DNA from 2 places in the Herbaspirillum lusitanum genome. Region 2 is predicted to be linked to the other one. Evidence: predicted binding sites of a transcription regulator. Region 2 holds the regulator's gene; the other holds the start of a gene.

Region 1 (9,562 bases), on a different contig from region 2:
GTTCCGCACGCGCCTGACCCACAGCATCGAAGTCGCCCAGATCGCGCGCTCCTGCGCACGCAACCTGCGTCTGAACGAGGACCTGGTGGAAGCCATCTCGCTGGCGCACGACCTCGGCCACACGCCCTTCGGCCACGCCGGCCAGGACGAACTCAATAGCTGCATGAAGGACTTCGGCGGTTTCGAGCACAACTTGCAAAGCCTGCGCGTGGTCGACGACCTCGAACAGCACTATGGCGCCTTCGATGGCCTCAACCTGATGTTCGAAACACGCGAAGGCATCCTCAAGCATTGCTCGCCGGCCAACGCTCGCCAGCTCGGCGCCATCGGCCAGCGCTTCATCGACAAGAAGCAGCCGAGCCTGGAAGCGCAACTGGCCAACCTGGCCGATGAGATCGCCTATAACAACCACGACATCGACGACGGCCTGCGTTCCGGCCTGCTGACGATTGCGCAACTGGGCGAGGTGGATTTCTTCGCGCGCCATCAACGCGAAGCGGAATCAGCCTATCCGGGCATCACCGGCCGCCGCGCCATCAATGAAACCGTGCGCCGCATGATCAATACCCTGATCGTCGATCTGATCCAGACCTCGCAGGAGAATATCGCCGCCGTTGCGCCGCGCAGCATCGAAGATGTGCGCAATGCCGCGCCGCTGATCGCCTTTTCCGAACCGATGCAGCAAGAGGCCGCAGTGCTCAAGCGCTTCCTCCGCCAGAACCTGTATCGCCACTACCAGGTCAACCGCATGACCGCCAAGGCGCGCCGCATCATCGCCGAATTGTTCCAGGCGTTTCTGTCGCAACCGACTTTGTTGCCGCCCGACTACGTGGTCGCAGGGCAGGATGAGGAAGGCATACGCCGCCAGGCGCGCCAGGTGTCGGACTACATTGCCGGCATGACTGACCGTTACGCCATGCGCGAACACCGGCGCTTGTTCATGGTGGAAGAACTGTAGAAAAAAATTCTGACGCGGTTCGTATATCGTCAAGATTCAGCCGGTTTGTGGGCCCAATTCGCATAAATGCATTGCCTCCTCGTTCATCGTTGCTACTCTGAATAGCACGACAAAACCATCTCCACGGCCAACAACCGGTGGAGGTGTCGAGACCATGCGAATACCCTTCCTTTCCGTGCGGCACATCGTCGCGCCGGCCCTCTTTTCTTTGTGTTGCCATGCCCATGGACAATTCAATCCCACCGAACCTGCCGGCAACAACGACATCGTCGTCGGCCAGTCTGCTGATCTGAGCGGCCCCTACGCCAAGCTCACGCGCCAGTTCATCACCGGCGCAAACGTCTACTTCGCCCAACTCAACAGCCGCGGCGGGATAACGGGCCGCCGGGTCAGGTTGATGACGCTGGACGACCAGAACGACCCCACCCTGGCGCTCAAGAATACCCAGGACCTGCTCGACGAACACAAGGCCATCGCGCTGTTCGGCTATATCGGCGCGCAAACCACCGCCGCCGTATTGCCGCTGATCAACGAACGCAAGGTGCCGTATTTCGCCCCCGTGACGGGATCCTGGATTGTGTACGCCGCGTTCAACCGGCATGTCTTCACCATACGCGCGAGCTATGCCAATGAATACGACTACCTGTTTTCGCGCTTTACGCAGATGGGACTGAAACGGCTGGCGATCTTCAATGATGCTACGGGACTGCCGCACAACGCCATGATGAAAACCAAAATCAGTAATGCAAATGCACAGCTGGTCGCCTCGGAAAGCATCATGGGACAAAATGTAGCCAAGATCGCCGACAAGCTCTTGGAAAGCCGACCCGACGTGGTGCTGATCATGAGCATTTCTCAAAACGTCAACAGCGCTTTGATACGAAGCCTGCGCGCCAAAGGCTATCTCGGTTACTTCTATTGCGCCTCGCTGGTGTGCAGCCCGCTGTTGACCAGCGATCTCGAAGAAGCGGCCAGCGGCCTGATCATTTCGCAAATCGTGCCGCATCCCTGGAAAGCGCGCACGCCCATCGTGCACGAATACCAAAAGGCGATGCGCATCGCCAGGGTCGGACAGTTCAGCTATCTCGGACTCGAAGGTTATATCGCAGCAAAAGTGCTGGCGGAAGGTCTCAGCCGCGCCAGCCACAGACTGACGCACGAGAAATTGATTGTCGCGCTGGAAACAGTGAACAACAAAACCTATGACCACGCCGGCTACCAAATCAATTTTTCGCCGTCCAGCCATCAGGGCTCGACCTATGTCGACGTGACGACAATGGATAAGACCGGCGTCATCCAGCCTTAGATAATTTCGCCGCAAGCGATTTGAGAGACAGGATCATCGCTCTCATGGGGCGAGGCGCACGATAACTGCAAGACAGTATTTCCCAAAAACAATGATCGTCTTAATTTCAGTGAAAACGATACGTATTGTCTCGATTCTGTTCATAAATTCTTACAAATGAAGTTGGGATTGCGACCTTCAGATTTCCGTCAGCATGCCGTAAGTTGAGGATGGACTGCCATTTCCCCTCCTTCTTGCGTGCGGTCCTTGTACAGGAGACCTGCCATGTCTATCAGCACCAACACGATTAACACCAACACACCGGCCACCAGCCTGCCGGCGACCAACGATGCCGCCGCCACCGACGACGCCGCCAAGACGGAAGGCGCGTCCGGCGCGTCAGATATCAAACTGACGCCGGCCATTGCCAAGCAACAGCTGAATGCAGCCATCCTGCAATCGTCGCTGGAAGTCTCGCTGTCGTCGCAGAACGATCCGCTGTCGCTGGTCTACAAGTCGGCGATCGAAAATCTCAACGAGATCCTGAAACCGGAACTTGGCGACAACGCCATCCAGAACGCCGCGTCGCAGGACAACAGCCCGGAAGCTACCGCCGACCGCATCCTGTCGTTCATCAAGAGCGCTTTTGGGCTGTTCAGCCAGAACAGCCCGACCAGCAGCAGCGCTGACGGCACCGATGGTACCGACGGCGCCGATGGCACCGACAACACCAAGCGGGACGCCAACATCGACAAGTTCATGAGCCTCATCCAGAAGGGTGTCGACCAGGGCTTCGATGAAGCGCGCGGCATTCTGTCCAGCCTCAAGGTCCTCAACGGCGACATCGCCAGCAATATCGACAAGACCTATGAAATCCTGAAGAAGGGCATCGCCGATTTCGTTGCGTCGCTGAAGAATCCGACGACCGACGACGGTTCTGTTCCGGCCGACGGCAGCTCCAGCACCACCACCAGCGTGTCGGTATCGGTGTCGGTTTCGGTCACGGCAAGCCGCACCACCATTACCAACGACTGATTCCCCGACCGGCAGCGCCATAGTGTCCTGCAGCCCATGCTGCAGGCGTAAAAAAAGACGCGGCATGCCGCGTCTTTTTTTGTCCGTCGATATTTCCTGCCCCTTCCTGCCGGCGCGCTGCGCCGCAAAGAAGGGATTTTTGCATCAACCCTTGAGCTTGGCGAACGCCGCCGCCATGGCGTTGTTCGCCGGCGCCGGCTGACGCGACTGCTGGCCCTGGTGCTGCGACAGGCGACGTGCATCGTTGCGATCGCCGCGTTGCTCCGGCTTGCTGCCGGCGACCGGGGCGCTGTCGGACAGACGCATGGTCAGCGCGATGCGCTTGCGCTTCTCGTCGACTTCCAGCACCTTCACCTTGACCACCTGGCCCGCTTTGACGACGGTGTGCGGATCCTTGACGAAGGTGTTGGACAACGCCGAGATATGCACCAGACCGTCCTGATGCACACCGATGTCGACGAAGGCGCCGAAGGCGGCGACGTTGGTCACCACGCCTTCGAGGATCATGTCGGGACGCAGGTCCTTGATTTCTTCCACGCCGTCCTTGAAGGTCGCGGTAGTGAACTCGGGACGCGGATCGCGGCCCGGCTTTTCCAGTTCCTTGAGGATGTCGGTGACGGTCGGCACGCCGAATTTTTCGTCGGCGTATTTTGCCGGGCTCAACGATTTGAGCAAGGCGCTTTCGCCCAGCACGCCCTTCACGTCCTTCTTGATGTCGGCCAGGATCTTGTTCACCAGCGGATACGATTCCGGGTGAACCGCCGAGGCGTCGAGCGGATTCTCGCCATTCATCACGCGCAGGAAGCCGGCCGCCTGCTCGAAGGTCTTGTCGCCCAGGCGCGGTACTTCGCGCAAACCGGCGCGCGAGGTGAACATGCCCTTCATGTCGCGATACGACACGATGCTTTGCGCGACGCTGGCGTTGAGGCCGGACACGCGCGCCAGCAGCGGCGCGGAAGCGGTGTTGACGTCGACGCCGACGGCGTTCACGCAATCCTCGACGACGGCGTCGAGCGAACGCGCCAGTTGCGACTGGCCGACGTCATGCTGGTACTGGCCGACGCCGATCGACTTCGGATCGATCTTGACCAGTTCCGCCAGCGGGTCTTGCAGACGACGCGCAATCGATACCGCGCCGCGGATCGACACGTCCAGATCGGGCAATTCCTTCGACGCGAATTCGGAAGCTGAATACACCGACGCGCCGGCTTCCGACACGACGATCTTGGTCAGCTTCAGTTCCGGACGCATCTTGATCAGCTCTTGCGCCAGCTTGTCGGTCTCGCGCGAAGCAGTGCCGTTGCCGATCGAGATCAGCGAGACGTTATGCTTCTCGGCCAGCTTGGCCAGCGTGTGCAGCGAACCTTCCCAGTCATTGCGCGGCTGGTGCGGGAAGATGGCTGTCGTGTCGACCACCTTGCCGGTGGCGTCGACAACGGCCACCTTGACGCCGGTGCGCAATCCCGGATCCAGGCCCATGGTGGCGCGCGGTCCTGCCGGTGCGGCAAGCAACAGATCCTTCAGGTTGCGGGCAAAGACGTTGATCGCTTCGGCTTCGCTGCGCTCGCGCAGGCCGGTCATCAGTTCGGTCTCGAGGTGCATGAACACCTTCACGCGCCATGCCCAGCGCACGGTGTCGGCCAGCCACTTGTCGGCGGGACGGCCCTTGCTGCTGACGCCGAAGCGCGCGGCGATACGGTTTTCGCAGGGGTTGTGCGGCGCGTCCCACTTCGGTTTTTCTTCTTCGGTGTCGAGGCGCAGAACCACCGTCAGCATCTCTTCGCGGCGGCCGCGGAACAAGGCCAGCGCACGATGCGACGGAATCGTGCCAATGGTTTCGGAGTAGTCGAAATAGTCGGCGAATTTTTCACCGGCGTCCTGCTTGCCTTCGATCACCTTGGATTCCACGATGCCGTGTTCGGTGATGTATTCGCGCAATGCCTGCAACAGCTCGGCATCTTCGGCGAAGCGTTCCATCAGGATCTGGCGGGCGCCGTCCAATGCCGCCTTGGCATCGGCCACGCCGGGATTGTCACCGCTGTCGGTGGTGAAGGCGGGCTTGAGGTATTTCGCCGCTTCTTCTTCCGGATTGAGCATCGGGTCGTTCAGCAGCGCGTCGGCCAGTTCGGTCAGGCCGGCTTCGGCGGCGATCTGGGCCTTGGTGCGGCGCTTGAGCTTGTACGGCAAATACAGGTCTTCCAGGCGCGTCTTGTCTTCGGCGTGGACGATGGCGTCAAGCAGCACCGGCGTCATCTTGCCCTGCTCTTCGATGGACGAGATGATCGCGGTGCGGCGGTCTTCCAGTTCACGCAGGTAACGCAGGCGCTCTTCCAGCAGGCGCAGCTGGGTATCGTCCAGGCCACCGGTGGCTTCCTTGCGGTAACGTGCGATGAAAGGCACGGTCGCGCCTTCGTCGAGTAAGGCGATCGCGGCGGCAACCTGCACCGGCTTGGCGACGAGTTCGAGAGCTAAACGTTGTTCGATGGAAGGCAACATGACAATGAAATCCGGGAATTGAAAAACAAGCGTTGGATGATACGCAATTCAGCGGGACGCGCCAATCTTGACAGCCCCCAAATGCACGAAATAAATGGATTTGCAGCAATAAACACGGCAACCCGGGATGGAAACACGGCGGAATTGGACGGGTAGATTCGTTATCCGCGATAATCTGCGCTTTCCTGTTAACTTTTTATCAGCATGTCCATACGCCTTATCGTCGGCCTCGGCAATCCCGGCCCGGAATACGAGCAGACCCGGCACAACGCCGGCTTCTGGCTGGTCGACAATCTCGCCGGCAGCATTCGTCTTGCACGCGAGACGCGCTTCAATGCGCTGGCCGCCAAGACTTCCGTCGCCGGCCAGGAAGTCTGGCTGCTGGAGCCGCAGACCTTCATGAACCGCTCCGGCCAGTCGGTCGGCGCACTCGCGCGCTTCTACAAGATCGCGCCCGACGAAGTGCTGGTGGTGCACGACGAACTGGACCTGCCGCCCGGCAGCGCCAAGATCAAGAAAGGCGGCTCTTCCGGCGGCCACAACGGCCTCAAGGACATCACCGCCGCGCTCGGCACGCAAGACTACTGGCGCCTGCGCATCGGCATCGGTCATCCGCGCACGATGGGCCTGCAGCAACCGGTGGCCGACTTCGTGCTGCATCGTCCGCGCAAGGAAGAACAGGCGCTCATCAACGACGCCATCGAGAAGAGTCTCGATGCCATTCCATTGTTGTGCGAGGGGAAATTTGAAGCGGGAATGATGCAGTTGCATACGGCCGCCAAGTAAATCTCAACCTGACGGCCGCAGCAAAAATACTGACGGCGGAGCGCCTTACGGTTACTTCAGCGTGGCGAACTTCTGTTCCAGGCCCTTGGTATCGATGGCCCCGGGAATACGCGAGCCGTCCGCAAAAATGATGGTCGGCGTGCCGGTGATCTTCATCTTCTGGCCCAGCGCCAGCACTTGCTCATGCGGCGCATTGCAGGACGCCGGCGCAGCCGAGGCTTCCTTGCCGTTCAGCATCCAGTCGCTCCAGGCTTTGCCGGGATTGGACGAGCACCAGATGTTGCGCGACTTCTCGATCGAATCCTGCGCCAGGATGTTGTACTGGAAGGTGTACACGGTCACGTTGTCGACGTCCAGCAAGGTCTTCTGGAAACGCTTGCAGTAACCGCAGTTCGGATCCTCGAACACGGCGATGGTGCGCTTGCCGTTGCCCTTGACGGTCTTGATCGCCAGGTCCAGCGGCAGGTCGGAGAACTTGACCTTGTTGATGGCCTGGATCTTTTCCTTGGTGAAATCGCGGTAAGTCTGCGAATCGACCACGCGACCGATGAACAGGTACTGCGCCTTGGCATCGGTATAAATCACGTCGCCGTCGACTTGCACTTCATACAATCCCGCATACGGCGTCTTGCTCACCGACTCGACCTTGGCGCCTTCGCCCAGGCGTGGTTCGATCGCCTTCTTGATGGCGGCTTCAGTCGCGTCGGCCGCGAAAGCGGAGCCGCCCACGCTCGCCAGCAAAAGGCCGGCTGCCGCGAGGAAGACTGGAAGTGCAAAAATCTTTTTCATGTTCTGATCCGATAAGAAGACGATAGTTGAAACGCCTGCATGTCCCGGCTTGCACCGTGCAAAGTCGTCACACTATAAATTAAAACAATTAAACCCGTTTGCCGAGGGCATGCGCCATCAGACGCCGCTTTAAGACCGGCAAGTGATTCACCAGGTTCAATCCGATATTGCGCACCATGCGCAGCGGCTCGAGCCCGGTGCCGAACAGGCGCGCCAGGCCGTCGGTGGCCAGTTGCATCAGCAGGACTTCTTCCTTGCGTGCACGTGCATAGCGGCTCAGCACGCGGGCGTCGCCGCAATCGCGTTGCGGCTCGCGTTCGTTGATGACCTTCAGCAAAGCGACCACATCGGCGAAGCCGAGGTTCATGCCATGACCGGCCAGCGGATGGATCACGTGGGCGGCATCGCCGATCAGCGCCACGCGCGGCGCCGTCATGGCGTGCGGCTTGACCAGCGTCAGCGGAAAATCGCGCACCACTTCCGGCTCCAGCGGCGTCAACCCACCCAATGCATGCGCAGCGTATTTGCCGAGATGCTGCGCAAGTTGCGCAGCCGGTTGGCGCATCAGCGTCTCGGCGAGCGCGTCGGGCGCCGACCACACCAGCGACACGCGCTGGCCCGGCAACGGCAACAGTGCGACGATGCCCTCGGTTGCAGTGAACCATTGATAGGCCACGCCCTGATGCGCTTTTTCGCAGGCGAAATTGGTGACGATGGCGCGCTGTCCGTAGGCGCGGTAGTCGAGGCCGATATCGCACTGGCCGCGCACCCACGATTGCCCGCCGTCGGCGCCGACCAGCAAGGAAGCGTCGAGCGTGTCGCCGCTTTCCAGTTGCAGAGCGACGCCGTGCGGATCGCTGCGCAAGGACACGGCGCGGCCGTTGACGACGCGCACGTTGGGAGAAAATTTCAGCGCCGCATCGAGCGCGGCGTTCAGGTTGCGATCCTCGACGATCCACGCCAGCGCATCGACGTGCGCCGCATAGGCGTCGAACACCAGATGGCCCGGATGGTTTTCATCGTCGCCGGTGACGTCCATGCCGTCGACCGCGGCCACACGCTCGGCGTCGAGCGCATCCCATACCTTGATCGACGACAGCAGGTCGCGCGCGATCTGGTTGACGGCATAGACGCGCACGTCCCAACTGGCTTGTTCCGCGCCCGCTGCCGCCGCAGGTCCTGCAGCGGCAGCGGCCGGCGCCAGCAGCGTCACGCGCAAACCGGCCTGCGCCAACGCCAGCGCGGCGGTCTTGCCGATGGCGCCATTGCCGACGACGCAGATATCAGCGGAAGGAGAAGACACACCCGCAGGCTTGCGCGCGGTGGCGTGAGAAGAAGGATGGGATGAGGTGCCGTTCATGGGAAAGCATTATAAACGCCTTCGCCGCAGGCCTTTCCTTGATCTCCGTCACAAGAACGCAGTATCGGAAAGCAAAGGAAGGTGAAGAAAGAAAGCCGGAAATAATTAACTCAAGCGACTGCACAGCGCACTCCATATGGAGCCGGCGAACTTTTTGATAAAAAAGTGGAAGCACCCTTTGCATTCTAAAATTATCTTGCTATAATTCGGCCTCTTGGCCTGGTAGCTCAGTCGGTAGAGCAGAGGATTGAAAATCCTTGTGTCGGTGGTTCGATTCCGCCCCGGGCCACCAAGAACATGAAAGGCCTGATGAAAATCAGGCCTTTTTTATTGTTCTAAAAAATATCTTTGCTTGCAGATTGAGCAAAATCCATCGTCACAGCTTGGACTTTCCTTGATTGAAAATGCTGACGTAGCCATGGCTACTCATGCGTCGGTTTGAACGACTCCGGTGCTTGCCGCTGACTGGTCACTCACGTGGCAATTCCCTTAAGCACATCGATAACTCTAGATTGCTGCTCTTCGGTAATCCCTACCCATAGTGGCAAACGTACCAATCGCGCAGACTGTTCATCAGTTATATTCAGCTCGCCATGTGATCTGCCGTACCGCTTTCCTGCCGGCGACGAATGAAGAGGCACATAGTGAAAGACAGATGAAATATTATTGCTCCTGAGTTTATCCAACACTCCCTGTCGCTCAATTTCTGGCGTGATCAGCACGTAGTACATATGCGCATTGTGCTGGCAGCCCTCAGGCACGATCATGCGACGGAGCAGGCCTGCAGATTCCAACGGCTCCAGCAACTCGTGGTAACGCTGCCAACTGCGCAGCCGATCCTTGGTTATACCAT
Region 2 (9,562 bases):
CCGCTGGGCACGGTTCAGAAAGTGTTGCAAAACCTGCTCATCGAAGGCGTGCATATCCGCGATATGCGGACTATTATCGAAACCCTGGCCGAGCATGCGCCGCGCGTGCAGGAGCCGAACGAACTGACCGCCATCGTGCGCATTGCCCTGGGCCGCGCGATCGTGCAGCAGATTTTCCCGACCGAGAGCGAGCTGTCGGTCATGACGCTGGACAACAAGCTGGAACGTCTGCTGATGCAGGCGATGCAGGCAAGCGGACCGGAGGGCGGCGGCATCGAGCCTGGTCTGGCCGATACACTGATTACCCAAACAGAAAACGCAGCACGTCATCAAGAGCAGTTGGGTTTAACCCCGGTATTGTTGGTCCCGGGTCCTTTGCGGGCATTGCTGGCGCGCTTCTTGCGACGCGCAATGCCTCAACTCCGGGTGCTTTCACACGCTGAAGTTCCTGATTCGAAAACGATTAAAGTTACCAGCCTAGTTGGAGGGCAAGCATGAACGTCAAAAAATTTATTGCAGGTTCGTCGCGAGACGCATGGCGCCAGGTGCGCGAAGCGCTGGGACCTGACGCCGTCATTCTCTCCAACCGGAATATCGACGACGGTGTCGAGATCCTGGCCATGGCCAACGAAGACATGTCGTCGCTGGTGGTGCCGGCCATGTCCAAGGACGCCGTGCCGCGTCCGGCCGTGCGCCGACCGCCTGCGCCGCAACAGTCGCTGCAGGCTGCCGTGCCGCGCACACGCGTCGAACAGCAAGCGCAGAGCCCCGGCGCATCAATGCCGGTCGAACACAATACGGCGCAAGCCGACGCCCGCGTCTGGCGCACCCGCAATGCCGCACGCGCCAGCGCCAAGGAACAGCAGGCACAAGCGCTGACGCCGGCGCAAGTCGCTGCCGGCCCGAAGGCAGCTGCCGCCTCTGCAGCTGCAGCGCGTCCGCAGCAGGCCGGCGTCATGGCTGAATTCGACGGCAAGGATTACGACGAAATCCTGTCCGACGTCATGAGCGAAATTCGCTCCATGCGCGGCGTACTGGAAACTCAACTGGCGGAAATCTCCTGGGGCGGCACGCAAAAGCGCGAGCCGGCCAAGGCCGCGATCATGCGTGAAATGCTGGCCGCCGGTTTCAGCGCCAGCCTGTCGCGCCTGATCACCGAGAACCTGCCGCAAAGCCCGAAATCGCAAGACGCCATGTTCTGGGTCAAGTCGGTGCTGGCCAAGAATCTGATGACCATGGCCAACGAAAACGAGTTGCTGGAGGAAGGCGGCGTCTATGCATTGGTCGGTCCTACCGGCGTTGGCAAAACGACCACGACCGCGAAACTGGCGGCGCGTTGCGTGATGCGTCACGGCCCCGGCAAGCTGGCGCTGATCACCACCGACGGCTATCGTATCGGCGGCTACGAGCAACTGCGCATTTACGGCAAGATTCTCGGCGTGATGGTGCATTCGGTCAAAGATGAATCCGATTTGCGTATCGCACTCGACGAACTGCGCGGCAAACATACTGTCCTGATCGATACCGCCGGCATGGGCCAGCGCGACCAGATGGTAGCCGAACAGGCCGCCATGCTGTCGGGCGCAGGCACCGACATCAAACGCCTGTTGTGCCTCAATGCAACGGCGACCGGCGGCACGCTCAATGAAGTGGTAAGCGCCTATTCCGGCGATGGCCTGGCAGGTTGCATCATTACCAAGCTCGACGAAGCGGCAACCATCGGCAACGTGCTCGATGTTGTCATCCGTCAAAAACTGAATCTGTATTACGTCGCGAACGGTCAGCGCGTGCCGGAAGATTTGCATGTTGCCAACAGGTTGTATCTGGCTGACCGCGCCTTTAAACTGAAGCGTGAAACTGCGCCGTTCGAGTTCCAGGATGCCGAGTTGCCGGTGGTAGTCGGACCGACGGCCACGGCCATGAATGACAAAAGCCTGCGGGAGGTGATCCTTGGCTAGCTATGACGTTGATCAAGCGGAAGGACTGCGACGGATGCTGGAGCGTCCGACGCCGCGCGTGTTCACTTTCTTCTCGGTTCTTCCCGACGACGAAAAAGGCGCGATGCTGATCAATCTGGCAGCCTCTCTTGCCGCCGCTGACCACAACGCATTGTTGGTCGACGCTTGCATGACGCCCTCGGTGATCTTGTCGCGTTTCGGCGGTATCGCCGTGGCGACACTGCTCGACGTCGCGCGTCAGGAGCGGCATCTGGATGAAGCGGTGCGCATGGTGCCGGAAGGTTTTGCGCTGGCGCGCCTGTCGCGCAAGAATGTATCGGCTTCGACCCATCCGCAAGCCTCGCGGCTGGCGCAAATTTTCGACGGCCTGACGGAAGAATCCGACATCACGCTCATCAACGGCGAACTGAACGACGACGAGCTGCTGCCGGTGCCGGCCATGGAAATGGGCGAGATCGTGGTGCACATGTCGACCAGCCCGACCTCGATCAAGGCGGCGTACGTTTTGCTCAAGGGCCTCAGCGACAAGCTCGGCCGCCGTCCTTTCAACCTGCTCGTGAGCGGCGGCTCGGACGCGGAAGCGCAGATGGTGTACGCCAACATGGCGCAGGCCGCCAATCGTTACCTGGCGGCGCAATTGCATTTCATGGGTTCCATCCCGGCAGACGAACACATCCGTCGTGCATCGGGGCAGGGCCGCACCGTGCTGGAAGCATTTCCGCTGGCTGGCGCGACGCTTGCGTTCAAGCGCCTGGCCGATCAGTTTTCGTTATCCAACCTCACCAAGGGCACGTACGGTATGGCGACCGATGGTGCAAGTCTCGGAGTATGACGCGCCTTGCATTGCATGATCGTTCGCACTCACCATTATTGACGAGATGAGTTCTATGTATAACGTCAAAGGAAAGACGGCCAAGAACGACTTGCTCCAGCTGCATGCGGCGCTTGTGAAAAAGCTGGCGCATCAGATGAAGGCAAAGCTTCCGCCCAGCGTGGAAGTGGACGACTTGATTCAGGCAGGCATGATCGGTCTGCTTGATGCCGTCAATCGCTATGAGGAAACGCACGGCGCGCAGTTCGAAACCTATGCCGTGCAGCGTATTCGCGGCGCCATGCTGGATGAACTGCGCAGCAGCGACTGGCTGCCGCGCAGCATCCGTCAGAATACCCGCAAGATCGAAGAAGCCATCCACGTCCTGTTGCAGCAACTCGGTCGTCCGCCGCAGGAGGCCGAAGTCGCCACGCAGCTCAAACTGAGCTTGCCGGAATATCAGGACATGCTGACCGAATGCGGCGGCCATCAGCTGATCTACTACGAAGACTTCCATGACGCCGACGGCGGCCATGAGCATTTCCTCGATCGCTACCAGACCCGCGATACCGACGACCCGTTGCAGAACCTGATCAACGGTGGTTTCCGCGATGCCGTCATCGATTCGATCAAAGCCTTGCCCGAGCGTGAAAAAATCCTCATGGGCCTGTACTATGAACAGGAAATGAACTTGAAGGAAATCGGCGCCGTCATGGGCGTCTCGGAATCGCGGGTTTGCCAGCTGCACAGCCAGGCCATCGCCCGCATGCGCTCGACCTTGAGGGAGCAGGCGTGGACTGGAGTAGCGTAGGAGGATTACTGCTGGCGTTGGGCGGCATCTTGCTGGGCTTGCTGCTCGAAGGAGGCCATCTCGGTTCGATCCTGCAGCCGACCGCTTTCCTGATTGTCTTTGCCGGCACCATCGGCGCCGTGCTGCTGCAAACCAGGCTCGACAATTTCGTCCATGGCGTCAAATTGCTGTCCTGGGTATTTTCTCCACCGGTTCACAATCACCGCAAACTGATCGACAACATCACGGTCTGGAGCGGTATCTCGCGGCGCGAAGGTTTGCTGCATCTCGAAGAACACATGAACGACAGCAGCGATCCTTTCGTCAAGAAAGGTTTGCGCCTGCTGATCGATGGCATCACACCGGCCAAGCTGCTCGACATTCTCGAGGTCGACACCACCGCTTACGAGACCCGCCAACGCCAGGCCCTCAAGATATGGGAAGCGGCTGGCGGCTATTCGCCGACGATCGGCATCCTCGGCGCGGTGCTCGGCCTGATCCACGTGATGGAAAATTTATCCGACCCCGCCAAGCTGGGCGGCGGCATTGCGGTGGCTTTCGTGGCGACCATCTACGGCGTCGGCCTGGCCAATCTGTTCTTCCTGCCGGTGGCCAACAAGCTCAAGGAACTGCTTGCAGTGGAAGTGAACCGGCGCGACATGGTGGCCGACAGCTTGTTCGGCATCGCCAGCGGCGACAATCCGCGCGTCATCCAGGAGCGCGCAGAGTCGTATTTCGTCACTACATGATCTACTGAGGCATCCACTCATCATGGCGCGAAAAAAACGGGAAGAAGAGCATGAGAACCACGAGCGCTGGCTGGTTTCCTATGCCGACTTCATCACGCTGCTGTTTGCCTTTTTCGTCGTCATGTATGCCATTTCGCAGGTCAATGAAGGCAAGTACAAAATCCTCGCCGACTCGCTGATCAACGCCTTCGGCAAGGAGCCGGTGTCGACGGCTCCGATTGTCGTCCAGGCCGGCGGCCAAGGCACCCAGCAATCCGTCGCACCTAAGATTACCCTGCAGAAGCCGCGCAGCAACGAAGCGCTGCGCCGTGAAAAAGAGCGCATGACCGACATGGCGCGCGACATCCTGCAAGTGCTGGCGCCGCTGGTGCAGGAGGGCAAGGTGCGGGTCACGCAAACAAGTGTCGGCGTCAATGTCGAGATCAACGCCAATGTCCTGTTCGCACCCGGCGACGCCAAGGTCAGCAGGGAGTCGGAAGAAACCCTGATCGCCATCGCCCGCGTGCTGAAGAACGACGATCACGCGATCCAGATCGAGGGCCACACCGACAATACGCAGATCAACACCAGCGTGTTTCCTTCCAACTGGGAGTTGTCGGCGGTGCGCGCCAGCACGGTGGCACGGCTGTTCAACAACCAGGGCATCGCCGACCTGCGCCTGACGGCGGTGGGGCATGGATCGAACCAGGCAGTGGCTTCCAACGATACGCCTGAAGGACGGTTGCGCAATCGTCGCGTCGACGTGATGATCCTGTCGCGATTGGCGGAACAGGCCACCGAGGTGCCGTTTGCAGAAGAGGGCGGCAAGGTCGCTCAGCCCATTCAGCCAGTGCATCCCAAGCCGGCGCCATAAAGCAAAAAGCCCGTTCTCGCGAACGGGCTTTTCAAATTCTGGTGCGAGGAAAAATCAGCCGATGCCGAGCGGTCGGCCCGAGCTGCGCAGGCTCGATTGGCCGTCAGGACCGTAGAAGGAGCCGTTGCTTTTGCCTTGCAGGATGTTCATGGCGTTCTGGTTGATCGCCATTTGCTTGCCGATCAACAGGCCATTGAGACGATTCAGTTCGCGCGCGGATTGCGCCAGCGCAAACAGTTCTTCCCACACTTGCTTGTCTTCGGCCGAACCGTGTTGTTCGATCCATGATTGCATGCCGTTCTCGCCGGCCGTGAATCCCAACGCAGCCAGCGCCTTGTGGCGCTGATCAGCCAATGTTGCCATGTTGGCGACAATATTGGCCTTGTCATTGATGATTTCCGGAATCTTGTCAGCATCGCCATTGCCGCTGAGCAAATCCTGCTCTTGCTGCAATGCCGCCACCAGGCGCGACGCGACGTGCTTTTCGTCAGCGAGTGTATGAGATGGCAGGAGCGAATTACTTGTCATTGCGTTGTCGTTACGTTAAGTCTTGCGGGAGCCGATCAGATCTTTGACGGTGTCGAACAAGCCGTTGGCGACTTTCTCGGGATCGACCTGGAAGGTGCCGTTAGCGATGGCAGCCTTGATCTCAGCAACTTTTTTAGCGTCGAAAGTGCTGCCGGTAGCAGCGGCTTTCACGCCCAGCGATTGATATTGCGAAGACAACTGGACATTGGCTGCGGTAGATGCGTCGCTGTCTGTCTTTGCTGGTGCGGCACCGGCATTGCTGTTCGCGGAGCGCGCCTGGGGTTGCGCGATTTCCGGTAAGCCTTTGCCTGTTTTGAGGGCGTCATTAACGTTCACGGCAGTATCCTTAATGGGTTAGGGTTCTGTGACCCGCCTGTTGCCTAGATTATCGGCCATTTTTCCGCAAACTTTAATACTTTTGTCGCCCGTCAAAAGGTTTCTTGTCAGTAATTGATTTCAAGGATGCCGCCGGCCTTCGCAATCCCGCTCACGACCTGGCCGGCAGACGTTTTTGCTTGCACCATTTGCCCCTCGCTGCCGTTGGTCAAGGCACGCGCTTCGGTGGTGATCTGGAAGCCCGGACCGGTGGACACCACGCGTACCGCCTGGCCTTGCTGCACCACGCGGTTGCTGCGCAATGCATCCTGGCGTATCGGGGCGCCCAGCGCCAGCGAGATGTTGGCTGTGCGCCCGATGGCCTGGGACGAATCGGTAATGATGCCGTTGGGCAAATTCGAGAGGTCGCCCTTGACCTTGGTGATGTCGTTCGGGCCGATGATCTGGCCTTGCGCCAGCGGCGCCGCGGTGACAATGTATTCTGCAATGACCTGCACGGTGGCGCGCAGGTAGATTGTCCACGGCGACGGCGCGATGCACTTGACGCCAATGGTAGTGCGGCCCCACAGGCGACCGCCATTGGGCATGAAGGCTTGCGGCGACGTGCAGGCGGCGAGGTTCAAGCGGCTGTCGGCCGGTTCGACGGCGATATTGACGGTGCCGGACAAGCCGGTTGTCTGCACCTTCATGAACTGTTCTGCAATTTTTTGCAGCGCGCCAAGATCCTGGCGTGGCGGCGTGTTCTGTTCGGTGGTTTGCGCCAGCGCAGACAGCCCGAATGCGGGCAGCAACAGCAGCAAGGACAACAGCACTTTTGACAATAATTTCATAACAACAACTTTTCAACCCGGGTGATCGGAGGCAGGGCCATCCTGTCAGCAATAGTACCGGCGGCCGACTCTGTCAAAAGGTCGAACAAGGCATAGTTTTCTCTCTTTCTCGGGCATTAGAGTTTGAGGGGGAGCCTTATGATCCAATGGTGTGTAAATCCCATTATCGGCATGATGCGTACTTTGTGAAGGGTACGTCAGGAGGGTTAGATGGCTGCAAAACTGGATGATTATCTGCGATTCAATGAAACGGCGCTGAATTTGCGCGCCCAGCGTCAGCAATTGCTGGCGTCCAACATCGCCAACGCGGATACACCGAATTACAAGGCGCGCGACATCGACTTCGCCAAGACCCTGCAAGGGGCCATGGCGGGCAAATCGAGCACAGTGCCGCCGGTCGAGCTGGCGCGCACGTCGTCGGCCCATATTTCCGGCAAGGCGACGGGCGACGGCGGTATCGGCGGCTCGCCGCTGCTGTATCGCAAGGAGACCCAGAGCAGTGTGGACGGCAACACCGTCGACATGGATGTCGAACGCAATCAGTTCACCGACAACGCGGTGCGTTACGAAGCAGGCATCACCGCCGTCAATGCGCAGATCAAAGGTCTGCTCGCCGCCATCCAACCAGGCTGATCATCATGTCTCTTTCCAATATTTTCAACGTCGCCGGTTCTGCCATGAGCGCGCAATCGCAGCGCCTCAATACGGTTGCCAGCAACATCGCCAACGCCGACAGTGCAACCGGCCCGGACGGCAAGCCGTACAAGGCCAAGCAAGTGGTGTTCAAGGCGGTCCCGTTCGGCAACATCGAAAACAGCGGCGTGCAGGTCAGCCAGATCGTCGAAGACCAGGCGCCGCCCAAGCTGATGTACGACCCCAAGCACCCGATGGCCGACAACAACGGCTACGTCGCCATGCCGAATGTCAATCCGGTCGAGGAGATGGTCAACATGATCTCCGCATCGCGTTCGTATCAGACCAACGTCGAGACGATGAATACCGCCAAGAATATGTTGATGAAAACCCTCACCATCGGTCAATAAGGAAGATCTTAATCATGACTACTGTTTCCAACGATTTGCTGTCGTCAATGAATGGCACGTCGACATCGACCTCCAATACTTCGAGCCTGAACGACAACAGCCCGGAAGCGATCCAGAATCGCTTCCTGAAGCTGCTGACCGTGCAGATGCAGAATCAGGATCCGACCAATCCGATGGACAACTCGCAACTGACCACTCAGCTGGCGCAGCTGTCGACCGTGTCGGGCATCAGCCAATTGAACACCACGCTGGCTTCTCTCATGTCCAACCTTGGTTCGGCGCAGTCGCTGCAGGCAGCCAACATGATCGGTCACAGCGTGCTGGCTCCGGGCAACAACCTGACCCTGACTTCCGACACCACCAAGGCTGCCGACGGTACCGAGACCACCACGCAGAAGGCCGTGTTCGGCGTGCAGCTCGGCGCCAATGCCGACAGCATCAAGGTCACCATCCGTGATGCGACCACCGGCGCCGTCGTGCGCCAGATGGATCTGGGCAGCCAGGCTGCAGGCACCGTGCCGGTCATCTGGGACGGCACCAACGACGCCGGCACCAAGGCCGCCGACGGTCAGTACACCTTCACCGTCGCCGCGACCAGCGCCGGCACCGCCGTGGACGCCGCCGCGCTGTCCTTCGGCACGGTCGCCAGCGTCAGCACAGGCGCCGACGGCGTGAAACTGAATGTATCGAATATCGGCACCATCAAGCCGACCGACGTTATCCAAATCCTCTAATCCACTGACGGCTTCCAGCACAAGGAGAATCAAATGAGTTTTCAACAAGGCCTGAGTGGCTTGGCAGGGGCGTCGAAGAGTCTCGACGTGATCGGCAACAACGTTGCCAACGCCAGCACAGTGGGTTTCAAATCGGCACAGGCACAGTTCGCCGACATGTACGCCAACTCGATGAACCGTTCCGGCAACTCGCCGGTCGGCATCGGTGTCGCGGTCGCCAACGTGCAACAGGCGTTCACCCAGGGTAACGTCACCACCACCAATAATCCGCTCGACATCGCCATCAACGGCGACGGCTTCTTCCGCATGCAGGGCAGCCTGACCGACCAGTCGCCGATGTATGCCCGCAATGGCCAGTTCCAGCTGGACAAGGACGGCTACATCATCAACCCGAGCGAAAAGGGCGCGTACCTGACCGGCTGGCTCGGAACGGTGGTTGGGGGCGATCCGGTCCCGCTGAAAATCGATACATCGAATATTCCTGCTACTGCGACGACCAAGATTTCTACCAAACTGAATCTTGATTCGCGCCTGACGGCTATTGACTCAACCGTCGTGCCTTTCAGCCCGACCAATGCGGCTAGCTACAGCAGCACGACCGGCGTCACCATGTATGACAGTTTGGGCAATAGCTATAACGTTCAAACGTACTACGTGAAAAAGACAACAGCTGTAACTCCTCCCAATACAGACTGGGATGTGTATGCGACCATTGACGGCAAGCTGTATCCCACACCGGCAGCAGCAGTGGCAACACCGCTAACGACGCTGTCCTTCAATACTTCCGGCGTATTGGTCGGCGGTGCGACTGCCGGCACATTTGCTGCAGCGACATTGAATGGTCCTTTCGTCAAACCGGGCGCGACATTCCCTGCCGCCATTGCCGTCGATTACACCGGCACCACCCAAACCGGCCAGGCTTTCACGCCA

The links. The regulator FliA, encoded in region 2, starts transcription of late flagellar genes. The targets are predictions, from matches to a motif close to CTAAAGTTTNNNNNNNNNNNGCCGNTA.
Region 1: a site for FliA is predicted at 2,440-2,466, ahead of DXT88_RS14895 (DUF5610 domain-containing protein). Genes of this name have one in related genera too.

The regions. Positions count from the first base shown of each region.
Region 1 is NZ_QXFG01000010.1:27,040-36,601, forward strand. It holds gene DXT88_RS14885 (deoxyguanosinetriphosphate triphosphohydrolase) at 1-958, shown strand, start outside; gene DXT88_RS14890 (ABC transporter substrate-binding protein) at 1,113-2,264, shown strand; gene DXT88_RS14895 (DUF5610 domain-containing protein) at 2,529-3,278, shown strand; gene DXT88_RS14900 (Tex family protein) at 3,423-5,774, opposite strand; gene pth (aminoacyl-tRNA hydrolase) at 5,979-6,560, shown strand; gene DXT88_RS14910 (DsbC family protein) at 6,612-7,349, opposite strand; gene DXT88_RS14915 (FAD-dependent monooxygenase) at 7,438-8,709, opposite strand; tRNA gene DXT88_RS14920 (tRNA-Phe) at 8,926-9,001, shown strand; gene rffA (dTDP-4-amino-4,6-dideoxygalactose transaminase) at 9,183-9,562, opposite strand, start outside.
Region 2 is NZ_QXFG01000008.1:152,499-162,060, forward strand. It holds gene flhA (flagellar biosynthesis protein FlhA) at 1-498, shown strand, start outside; gene flhF (flagellar biosynthesis protein FlhF) at 495-1,958, shown strand; gene DXT88_RS09135 (MinD/ParA family ATP-binding protein) at 1,993-2,790, shown strand; gene DXT88_RS09140 (RNA polymerase sigma factor FliA) at 2,846-3,580, shown strand; gene DXT88_RS09145 (flagellar motor protein) at 3,562-4,308, shown strand; gene motD (flagellar motor protein MotD) at 4,331-5,161, shown strand; gene DXT88_RS09155 (flagella synthesis protein FlgN) at 5,216-5,689, opposite strand; gene flgM (flagellar biosynthesis anti-sigma factor FlgM) at 5,705-6,025, opposite strand; gene flgA (flagellar basal body P-ring formation chaperone FlgA) at 6,133-6,855, opposite strand; gene flgB (flagellar basal body rod protein FlgB) at 7,066-7,488, shown strand; gene flgC (flagellar basal body rod protein FlgC) at 7,494-7,898, shown strand; gene DXT88_RS09180 (flagellar hook assembly protein FlgD) at 7,913-8,632, shown strand; gene flgE (flagellar hook protein FlgE) at 8,666-9,562, shown strand, end outside.